Regions from separate parts of the Mesorhizobium sp. LNHC221B00 genome, predicted to be linked through region 1. Evidence: predicted binding sites of a transcription regulator. Region 1 holds the regulator's gene; the other holds the start of a gene.

Region 1 (5,474 bases):
GCCGAAACTGCGCTACGCGCCGGAAAGGGTCCGGCTTTCGGCACGCAAGATACCGCCGGAAATGACCGCCGGCTCCCTTATTGCCGGCTATGCCAAGCTGTTGCCGCCGACCGGTCCGGTGCGGCCGGACAGCTATGATTTCTCCTTCGACAGCTATTTCGCCGGCATCGGTGGCAGCGGGTTCTTTCTCGGCAATCCAAAAGTCGTTGCAGCCGACGACGCTGGCATGCCGCTGTCGGCCCGCCTTTCATCAGCGATAGAGAACGCCCGCGAAGCCATTGCCGACCATATCAGGGGCAGCGTCGGCGGCGCAGAAGGCGAGATCGCGGCGGCGTTGATCGTCGGCGTGCGCGCCGGCATCCCCGACGAAATCAACGAAGCGATGCGGCGCACCGGCATCTATCACATCATCTCCATTTCGGGACTGCACATGGCGCTGGTCGCCGGCACCATCATGGGGCTCCTGCGCGGCGCCTTCGCGCTGTTCCCGGATTTTTCCGCGCGCCGGCCGGTGAAGAAATACGCGGCCGCGGCAGCACTGTTGTCGATCGCCGCCTATCTCGTCATCTCCGGCATCGTCGTCGCTGCCGAGCGCAGCTTCATCATGCTGGCGGTGATGCTGATTGCCGTCCTGTTCGATCGCGCGGCGCTGACCATGCGCAATCTGGCGATCTCGGCGATCGCCGTCATCCTGGTTTCCCCGCATGAGGTGGTCGGACCGAGCTTCCAGATGTCGTTCGCCGCGACCGCGGCCCTAGTTGGCGCCTATGCCGGCTGGGCGGATCACCGGGCGGGAAAAACGAGGCCACCGCCGCCGAAGCGCTCCTTGCCCGGCTTCCTGACGCGAAAATTCCTGCTGGCGACAGGCGGATTGGCCATGACCTCCATCATCGCCGGCAGCGCCACGGCGCTGTTTGCCATCTGGCATTTCCAGCGGGTGTCGCCGCTCAGCCTGTTCGCCAATCTGGCCGTCATGCCGATCGTCTCAGTCGTGATGTTCCTGGCCGTTGCCAGCGCGCTGCTGATGCCGTTCGGACTGGATGCGCCATCCCTTTACCTGATGGGCAAGGGCCTGACCGCGATGATCGCCATTTCGGCGTGGATATCAGAACGCTCTCCGGTCGATGCGGTCGGGCTCATCTCACAGCAATCCGTTCTGCTGGTGGCAATTGCCCTGGTCATCGCGACGATGGCGACGACGTGGCTGCGGCTTGCAGCGCTTCCATTCGCGCTCGCCGGCTTGCTGGTGGTGTCCGACACGCGCACGCCGGATGTGCTGGTCTCGGAAGACGCGCGGCTGGTCGCGCTGCCGATCGGCGGTGGCGAACTCGCGGTCAGCCGGGCCCGGCCGAACGAATTCACCGTCGACAACTGGAAACGCGCGCTGAGATCCGAAACCATCATCCTGCCGGAGATGTTCGACAAGGCGGATGGACAATTCGATATTGCCGACGCCGTCAGCCTGCCGCCGGGAGCGCCGTTCTATTGCACTGACGGTGTCTGTCTCGCCAGGCACCCGTCCGGTGCGATCATAGCGCATGTCGAAGACCGCAAGGATACCTGGAAGGCCTGTGGCTTCGCCGACCTGATCATCGTCAACGACGCAACGGCCTACGACGCCTGCCACAATCCGCTGGTTCTCGTCGTCACCAAACGGCAGCTCGCCCGCAAGGGCAGCGCGGCCATCTTCTTCGACCGCCAATCGGCCACCGGTCCGCCAACCATCAGCTTCGCGGTGGACAGCCCGTATCGGCCCTGGCACGCGCAGCGAAAATTTTCGCGCGAGGCGAGGGGCCTGCAGCCCTATCGCAAACCTGACAAGCCAAGTGCCGTGCCGGCTCAGTAGCGCCTGATCAGCCCGACGAGCTTGCCCTGCACCTTGACCCTGTCCGGCCCGAAGATGCGCGTCTCGTAGGCCGGATTGGCGGCTTCAAGCGCAATCGAGGCACCCTTGCGGCGGAACCGCTTCAGGGTCGCTTCCTCCTCGTCGACCAAGGCCACGACGATCTCGCCCGGGCTCGCCGTATCGGCGTTGCGGATAATGACCGTGTCGCCATCGAAGATGCCGGCCTCGATCATCGAGTCGCCCTTGACCTCCAGCGCATAGTGCTCGCCGCCCATGATCATGTCCGGCGGCACCGAGATAGTATGCGTCTGATGCTGGATGGCATCGATGGGCACACCGGCAGCGATGCGACCCATGACCGGGATGGACACCGCTGGAACCGCATCGTCGTCATTGCCGGCAGCGGCAAAGCGCGACGGTGCCGGCTTGATCTGGCGGCCGAGGCTGCCCTGACCGAGACCGCCTTGGCCGAGACTTCCCTGGATGACACTTGGAGAGAATTTCTTCGCCGCGTTGAGGCCCGGCGCGATCGAATCGGGCAGCCGCAGCACTTCCAGCGCACGCGCCCGGTTGGGCAGCCGGCGAATGAAGCCGCGTTCCTCCAGCGCCGTGATCAAGCGATGGATCCCTGATTTGGAGGCGAGGTCGAGCGCCTCTTTCATCTCGTCGAAGGAGGGCGGAATACCGCTTTCCTTGAGCCGTTCATGAATGAACATCAAGAGTTCATGTTGCTTGCGTGTCAGCATGGCGGCCCCCAAGGTATCTGGACAAGGTTTTGATCCAGAATGGTTCTGATCCAGAATCGAAAAAACAAACCCAGAACAAACACTATCTGTTCCAGTTGTGTTCTGCAACCGTTTAAAGTTTAGTGAATTTGGTAAGAGGGCCGTAATCATTTGCAGGGCCGGACAGGCCGGAAATCGGGGATTTTCGCCCGTTGCCGCTCGTCGCCCGCATTGAAATGTTTTGGTTAATAGCCTGTGGCCTGTCTTGCGACATGGCTCGGCATCAGCCGACGGCAGAGCCCGGCGATGCCGATTTTCGCGCCTGCGATCGGCTTGCCTGCCGTGAACGAAACGAAATCAAAACGCCAACAATAGCTGGTTCGGAAGCAGGTACCGATCGCGGGCTTCGGCAATCTCGTCGAGCGTCGGACGATGCGGAGGTGCCGAAATCATCCGGCAACCGCTTTCAAGCTGCCGGCGCGCGCGACTTCCTTGTTCGCGTCGCCGTCCTCGCTGTGGACGTAGACGTGCAGCGTATAGCCGATGTGGGCCGTCATCAGCGCTTTTGCCCGCTCGATGTCGCGGTCCAGGGCGGCTTCCATGATTGCCGTGTGGTGCTCGATCGCCATCGCCTCGCGCAGCGCGTCCATGGCCTGCTCGTAGCCAGCCTTGAGGCCGGCCGCGGCTCGCAATGTCGGCGCCAGCCCAAGAAAGCGATGGTGCCGGCGCAGCTGGTCCGAGATCGTCGAGCGAAACCGCAACAGCCAGCTGGACGTCGCGGCGCTCAGCAGCGCGGCATGAAAAGCCTCGTGGTTCTCGTCCCACTGGTCGACGGCGGCATCCGAGGGATCGTCCACCGCGGTCTTGCAGCGGGCGAGCCGGTAGTGCGCGGTGACAACCGCGTCTTCCCATTTCCGGCCGCCGTTCTCCATCGATTCCTGGAAGAGCGGTATCTCGACGACCATCCTCGCGCGCGCCAGATCCTCAAGTTCGGCGCGGGACACGGGGGCGACCGCAAAGCCGCGATTGCTGATGGCGGTGACCAGGCGTTCGGCTTCGAGGCGCGACAACGCTTCGCGCAGCGGCGTCCAGCCAACTCCATAGGTGCCGCGCAGGGCGCTGAGCTTGAGCGGGGCGCCCGGCATGAGACGGGTGGTGAGGATGTCGCGCCGCAGAAGCTGGTAGGCGGCTTCCGTCTTGGTGGAGTTCTTTTGGTCCTGCATTGCGATCCATTCGGTCTCTGCCATTGGGAAATTATATATGATGGTGGGTGATGGCAAGAATTATATATAATGTTTGACATGCGCCGAGGGACTGACCATGATCGCTGGAGGTGCCCCGATAAGCGGCGCTGATCAAATCTGGGAGGAAATGATGTTGAAGTCGAAATCCGCTTGGCTGTCGGGATTGGCCCTGGCAGGCGCATTGATGGTCAGCGCCGGCAGCGCCGCGGCCGATCAGATCCGTATCGGCATCGCCAATTTCGGCGAGCATCCGCAATTGAACGCCGCCATAGCCGGCTTCAAGAAGGCGCTGACGGACAATGGCTTCGTCGAGGGCAAGGACGTCGTCTACACGGAGAGCCATACCAATTTCGATGCATCGCTGGTGCCGCAGATGATCGCCAAGCTGCAGGCCGAGCAGCCCAAGCTGATCTACACCATCACCACGCCGGTCTCGCAGATCGCCAAGAAGGCACTCGCGGGCTCCGGCATTCCGATCGTCTTTGCCGCGGTCACCGATCCGGTGGCGGCCAAGCTGGTGCCGTCGTGGGACGCGGGAGATGAAGGTATGACCGGCGCCAGCGATCTGCAGGATGTCGCCGCGGTGATGGCCTTCACCAAGAAGCTGTTGCCGAACGCCAAGCGCTTCGGCGTGCCTTACAATCCAGGCGAGGCCAATGACGTTGCCCTCGTCGAAAAGATCAAGGCGGCGGCGCCCGCGGCCGGCTTCGAGGTCGTGGAGGTCGGCATCGACAACGTCAATGACATCCAGCAACGCATCGCCTCGCTCGCCGGCAAGGCCGACGTCATCTACGGCCCGGCTTCGAACCTGATCCAGCCGGCGATCGCCGCCGTCTCCGCGGCCGCTCGCCAGGCCGGCATCCCGGTCGTCAACTCCGACGACAGCGCGGTCCGCAACGGCACCGTACCGGCAAGTTTTGCAGTCAACTACACGCAGGTCGGCGTCAACGCCGGCAACATCGCCGCTGAGATCCTCAAGGGCAAGGATCCGAAAACGATCGCGCCATCGCGCCCGGCCTACAACGACCACATGCCGCAAATCTCCCGCAAGGCGATGGCTGCGTTCGGCATCGAGATACCGGCTTCGATGGCCGATTGCGGGTGCATCGTCGACTGATATCGGGACTGAGGGGGGGGACGGCGGGGCGCCGTCACCCGTCAGGTCAGGGAGGAACGATGCTCGAGATCCGATCCGCGCGCAAAGTATTCTACAGGGGCCAGGCCGACGAGAAGATCGCGCTGGACAGCCTCAGCCTGTCATTGGCGACTGGCGAGTTCGGCATCGTCATCGGCTCCAACGGAGCCGGCAAGAGCAGCATGCTCAACGCCATTTCCGGAGCGCTGATCCTCGATTCCGGCAAGATCCTGATCAATGGCGCCGATGTGACAAACATGCCGGTGCACAAGCGCGCCGCCAAATTGGCGCGGGTCTTCCAGGATCCGATGCGCGGCACCGCCGCCAGCATGACGGTGGCGGAGAACATGCTGCTGGCCGATCTGCGCAGCCACAAGCGCACTCTGCGGCAAGGGCTGAACGCCACACGGCTCGCCTCCTACAAGGAGCGCCTGTCGATACTGGGCCTCGGCCTTGAAAATCGCCTCGACACGCGCGTAGACCTGCTCTCGGGCGGACAGAGGCAGTCCCTGTCGCTGATCATG
Region 2 (5,474 bases), on a different contig from region 1:
CACATAGAGGTCGCCCTGCTTGGTCGGCCCGACCAGCGCCGGCACGATCGAGCCGTCGGCCTTGGTGATGTCGATCAGGGTCGGCTGCGCCGGCACGTCCATGTCCCACAGGTCGTGATGTACGGTCTGCCGCACCCATTTCAATTGTCCTGTGTTGAGGTCGAGCGCGGTGATCGAGGAGGAGAATTTCTCGACATTGGCGCTGCGGCCCATGCCGAGCTGGTCCGGCGTCTGGTTCCCGAGCGGCACATAGAGCAGGCCGAGCTTCTCGTCGGCGCTCGGCGTCGACCACATGTTGGGCGAGTTGGCGGTGTAGGTCTGGCCGGGCGCCAATGGCGTCGTCTGGTCCGGATTGCCGGAATCCCAGTTCCACAGCAGTTTGCCGGTGGCGGCATCATAGGCGCGGATGACGCCGGACGGTTCCTGTGTCGAATAATTGTCGTTGACCGCGCCGCCGACGATGATCTTGCCGCCCGCGATCAGCGGCGCCGAGGTCGAGTAGTAATAGCCTGACTTCGGGTACGGCATCCCGGTCAGAAGGTTGAGCGTGCCGCCCTCGGCGAAGGCCGGACAGACCTGCCCGTTGGCGGCATCGAGCGCGATCAGCCGCGCGTCCGAGGTCGGCAGGTAGACGCGGGTTGCGCAGGGTTGCCCGGCAGCGCCGGCGGCATCGGCATAATAGGATACGCCACGGCAGGTCTGGTGCTGGCGATCCTTGTCGAGCTTGATCTTGGGATCGTAGCGCCATTTTTCCTTGCCGGTCGCTGCATCGACCGCGATGGCAAAATTGTGCGGCGTGCAGATGTAGAGCGTGTCGCCGACTTTCAGCGGCGTGACCTGATAGGTGGTCTCGCCAACATCGTCAGGCCCCTTTACGTCGCCGGTCCGGTAGGTCCAGGCTGGCTTCAGGTTGGCGACATTGTCCGGCGTGATCTGGTCGAGCGGGGAATAGCGCTGGCCGAATTGCGTGCGGCCGTAATAGTGCCACTCGCCGGCCGGCACATCGCCGCCAAGATTGGCGTTGGGGGTCACCTTGTCGGTGTCGAGCGCGCCGGCGATGTCCTGGGGGTCCGTGGTCATCGAATAGCCGGCCGCCGCCAGCGACGCCAGCACCGCCAGGATCAGCGGCGCGCGTCCGTCGGGACCGGCAAGCCCCCGCCTCGCCCACGGCGTCAGCAGCCACAGCGCCACCAGCACGATGATGCCGCCGCGCGGGCCGAGTTCCCACCAGTCGAAGCCGGTTTCCCAGACCGCCCAGGCCAGCGTGCCGATCACGATCGCCGCATAGAGCCACAGTGCCGTGGAGCGGCGCCGGTAGAGCAGCCAGGCGGCGATCAGGAAGGCGAGACCGGCGATGATGTAATACCAACTGCCGCCCAGCGAAGCCAACCAGATGCCGCCGGCGCCAAGCGCCAGGCCAAGCAGAAAAAGAACGAGGGAGGTGATGGTGACAGCCAAGATGATACTCCTTCGACTGTTCGCGCTCGACTGCGCCGCCATGGGCAACCCGGCATTGCGTTCACGCCCGGAACACAACTTTCCTCCGCCCGCCCCGCCTGTCAAGCTTGAGCCATGCGGCGTGATAGGGACTGTCTCCCCGGCTGCAAACGCTGGGCAGGCCGATCGTCCGTTGGCTAGGCGGCCGGATAAGCCACTTTACCGGGAACAAAACGTAGACACTTCTGGTCTTTCCCTCCCGAATCACTACATTCGGGGGGAAGATGTCCGGCTTTTCCGAAGACATGCCCTTTTTCGACGAACCCAATGCGCGGCCCACGGCCCCGTCGGGCATTGCCGCGCGCGCCATGGCTGCCCGCAGCGGCCACAACAATGCGCCCGACTATCTCAAGGGTTTGAATCCCGAACAGCGGCTGGCGGTGGAAACCACCGAAGGCCCGGTTCTGGTGCTGGCCGGCGCCGGCACCGGCAAGACCCGCGTGCTGACCACCCGCATCGCCCACATCCTCGCCACCGGCAAGGCCTTCCCGTCACAGATTCTCGCGGTGACCTTCACCAACAAGGCCGCGCGCGAGATGAAACAGCGCATCGGCATCCTGATCGGCGAAGGCAATGTCGAAGGCATGCCGTGGCTCGGCACCTTCCACTCGATCGGCGTGAAGCTGCTGCGCCGCCACGCAGAACTCGCCGGCCTGAGATCTGACTTCACCATCCTCGACACCGACGACGTCGTGCGGCTGATCAAGCAGTTGATCCAGGCCGAAGGCCTGGACGACAAGCGCTGGCCGGCCAAGCAGTTCGCCCAGATGATCGACGGCTGGAAGAACAAGGGCCAAGGCCCGGCCGACATCGCCGAGGGCGACGCGCGCAGCTTCGCCAACGGCAAGGGCCGTGAGCTCTACAAGGCCTATCAGGAACGCCTGCAGACGCTGAACGCCTGCGATTTCGGCGACCTTCTGTGCCATCCGATCCGCATCTTCCGCGCCAATCCGGATGTGCTGAAGGACTATCACAGGCGCTTCAAATACATCCTCGTCGACGAGTACCAGGACACCAACACCGCCCAGTACATGTGGCTGCGGCTATTGGCGCAGCGGCCGGATTCAGGGCGCGCGTCAACGTCGACGGATCTGCGATCGGCCGAAGGTCGCAAGCCCGACCGGGCGTCCGAGCCGTTGCGAGGGCCCCGCGGAGGGCCCGCGCCGGCAGGCGCGGAACAGCCCGTGAGCGATAACAAAGTCAACATCTGCTGCGTCGGCGATGACGACCAGTCCATCTATGGCTGGCGCGGCGCCGAGGTCGACAACATCCTGCGCTTCGACAAGGATTTTCCTGGCGCCACCATCATAAGGCTGGAGCGCAACTACCGCTCCACCGCGCACATCCTGGGCGCTGCCTCCCATCTCATCGCCCACAATGAGGGCCGCTTCGGCAAGACGCTGTTCACCGACCGCAACGATCCCGAGGACGGCAAGGTCAATGTCCACGCCGCCTGGGATTCCGAGGAGGAAGCCCGCGCCATCGGCGAGACGATCGAGGCCTATCAGCGTCAGAAGCACAATCTCAACGACATGGCGATCCTCGTCCGCGCGTCTTTCCAGATGCGCGCTTTCGAGGACCGCTTCATCACGCTCGGCCTCAACTACCGCGTCATCGGCGGTCCGCGTTTCTACGAGCGCATGGAAATCCGCGACGCGCTGGCCTTCTTCCGCATCGTCGCCAATGGCGGCGACGACCTCGCCTTCGAGCGCATCGTCAACGTGCCCAAGCGCGGGCTGGGTGAAGCCACCATCCGCCAGATCCACGATACGGCGCGGGCGCTGCGCATCCCGATGCTGGAGGCTGCCGCCAACCTCGCCGAAAGCGACGAGCTCAAGCCGAAGCCGCGCGCCGCGCTGCGCGAGGTCGCCGCCAATTTCGAACGCTGGCAGAAGGCGCTGGAAACCACGCCGCACACCGAGCTCGCCGAGACCATTCTCGAAGAGAGCGGCTACACCGACATGTGGAAGAACGACCGCTCGGCCGAAGCCCCCGGCCGGCTGGAGAACCTCAAGGAACTGGTCCGTTCGATGGAGGAGTACGAGTCGCTGCGCTCCTTCCTCGAACATGTCGCGCTGGTCATGGATGCCGAGCAGAATGCCGGGCTCGACGCCGTCTCGATCATGACGCTGCATTCGGCCAAGGGCCTCGAATTCGAGACCGTCTTCCTGCCCGGCTGGGAGGAAGGCCTGTTCCCGCACCAGCGCGCGCTCGACGAAGGCGGCCGCTCAGGGCTGGAGGAAGAGCGGCGGCTCGCCTATGTCGGGCTGACGCGGGCCAAGAAGAACCTGCATATCTGGTTCGTCTCCAACCGCCTCATCCACGGCCTCTGGCAATCGACCATCCCGTCGCGCTTCCTCGAAGAGCTGCCGAACTCCCACGTCGAGGTCGCCGAAGCCGGCAATTCCTATGGCGGCTACGGCAATCCCTATGGCGGCGGCTCGTTCGCATCGGGCCGTGGCGGCGGCCAGGGAGCGGGAAGACAGAACCCCTATGGCGCCTCGCGCTTCGACAATGTCGGTGCCAACACCGAAAAATCCGGTGCCTTCTCCAACACCTATTCGACGCCGGGCTGGCAGCGCGCGCAGGCCAACCGCACCGAGGCGACCAACCGCAACTGGGGCACGCGCTCCGGCCATCAGGTCGAGCGCATCGGCTATGGCGAGACCGACTCGGGCTACGGCGCCGGCCGCACCTCGGTCAAGGGCCGCACCATCGACGGCGAACTGGTCGCCAAATCCGTCTCCGACACGCCATCCGCCTTCAGCGTCGGCGACCGCGTCTTCCATCAGAAATTCGGCAACGGCAACATTGCGGCCATCGAAGGCAACAAGCTCACCATCGACTTCGACAAGGCCGGCCAGAAACGCGTTCTGGACGGGTTCGTCGTAGGGGCAACAAAATAGACCAAAGAAGGCCGGGGATACATGTCAGTTGAGGAAGATCTAACAAAAATATTTAAAGCAAAGGCGGCCGGTCCATTCCTTTTCGTTGGATCAGGGTTCTCCAGAAGATATCTAGGGCTCGAAGATTGGGCTGGATTGCTCCGGCGTTTCTGTCGGGGTTCCAAGCCGTTCGAATTCTATTTGGCATCAGCCGATGGAAATTTGCCACTCGCGGCCAAGCTGATTGCGGAACAATTCAATGATTTTTGGTGGAGCTCCGATGAGTTTAAAGAAAGCGTCGCGAAGAATAAAATCAGGGCTAAAGGGATAACGTCGGCGCTTAGGATCGAAATCGCCAATTACCTATTAAAGCTGGACCAGAACATAGCAAAGAAATCCGAATATCAGAAAGAAGTCGAGCTACTATCGTCTCTGAATGTTGATGGGATAATAACAACTAATTGGGATCCATTTCTCGAGCAAGTGTTTCCTGACTATAAGATATATGTCGGACAAGAGGAGCTTCTATTTTCCAATCCACAAGAAATTGGAGAAATATACAAGATCCACGGGTGCGCATCACGCCCAGAATCTCTCACGCTAACCTCCGACGATTATCACGATTTCAACAATAAAAATGCTTACCTTGCCGCAAAGTTGATCACTATATTCGTCGAACACCCGGTAGTATTTATAGGGTACTCGATTTCAGATCAAAATATCAGCATGATGCTTAGATCAATCTCATTGTGCATCGGGAGAGAAAACGTCGAGAAGCTTAGAAAGAACCTGATATTCGTACAAAGGCCTTCTGACAAGGAGAGTGATGGGATATCTGACACCTATATTTCAATTGACGGGGTACAAATCCCACTCGTCCTTGTTAAGACGAATGATTTCTCTCAAATTTACCGGGCGCTTGAAGCCACAAAAAGGAAGATACCCGCTAGAGTTCTTAGGTATTGCAAAGAGCAACTTTACGAATTGGTTAAGTCTGCGGAACCAGAGAAGAAGATTTGTGTGGTAGACATTGATGAGATCGACAGAAAAGAGGACGTCGAGTTCCTGGTAGGGGTGGGCGTTGTATCACAA

Evidence for each region. Region 1 encodes LexA, which represses DNA repair genes until DNA is damaged. Its sites were predicted from a motif close to TGTTCNNNNTGTGTTCNG; they were not measured.
Region 2: the regulator LexA is predicted to act here: its motif matches at 1,662-1,679, upstream of X741_RS152000 (UvrD-helicase domain-containing protein).

What each region holds. Positions count from the first base shown of each region.
Region 1 covers NZ_AYWR01000006.1:181,368-186,841, reverse strand. The annotation lists gene X741_RS155930 (ComEC/Rec2 family competence protein) at 1-1,846, shown strand, start outside; gene lexA (transcriptional repressor LexA) at 1,840-2,592, opposite strand; gene X741_RS155940 (GntR family transcriptional regulator) at 3,021-3,794, opposite strand; gene X741_RS155945 (ABC transporter substrate-binding protein) at 3,946-4,932, shown strand; gene X741_RS155950 (ABC transporter ATP-binding protein) at 4,992-5,474, shown strand, end outside.
Region 2 covers NZ_AYWR01000010.1:148,168-153,641, reverse strand. The annotation lists gene X741_RS151995 (glucose/quinate/shikimate family membrane-bound PQQ-dependent dehydrogenase) at 1-1,458, opposite strand, end outside; gene X741_RS152000 (UvrD-helicase domain-containing protein) at 1,722-4,403, shown strand; gene X741_RS152005 (SIR2 family protein) at 4,425-5,474, shown strand, end outside.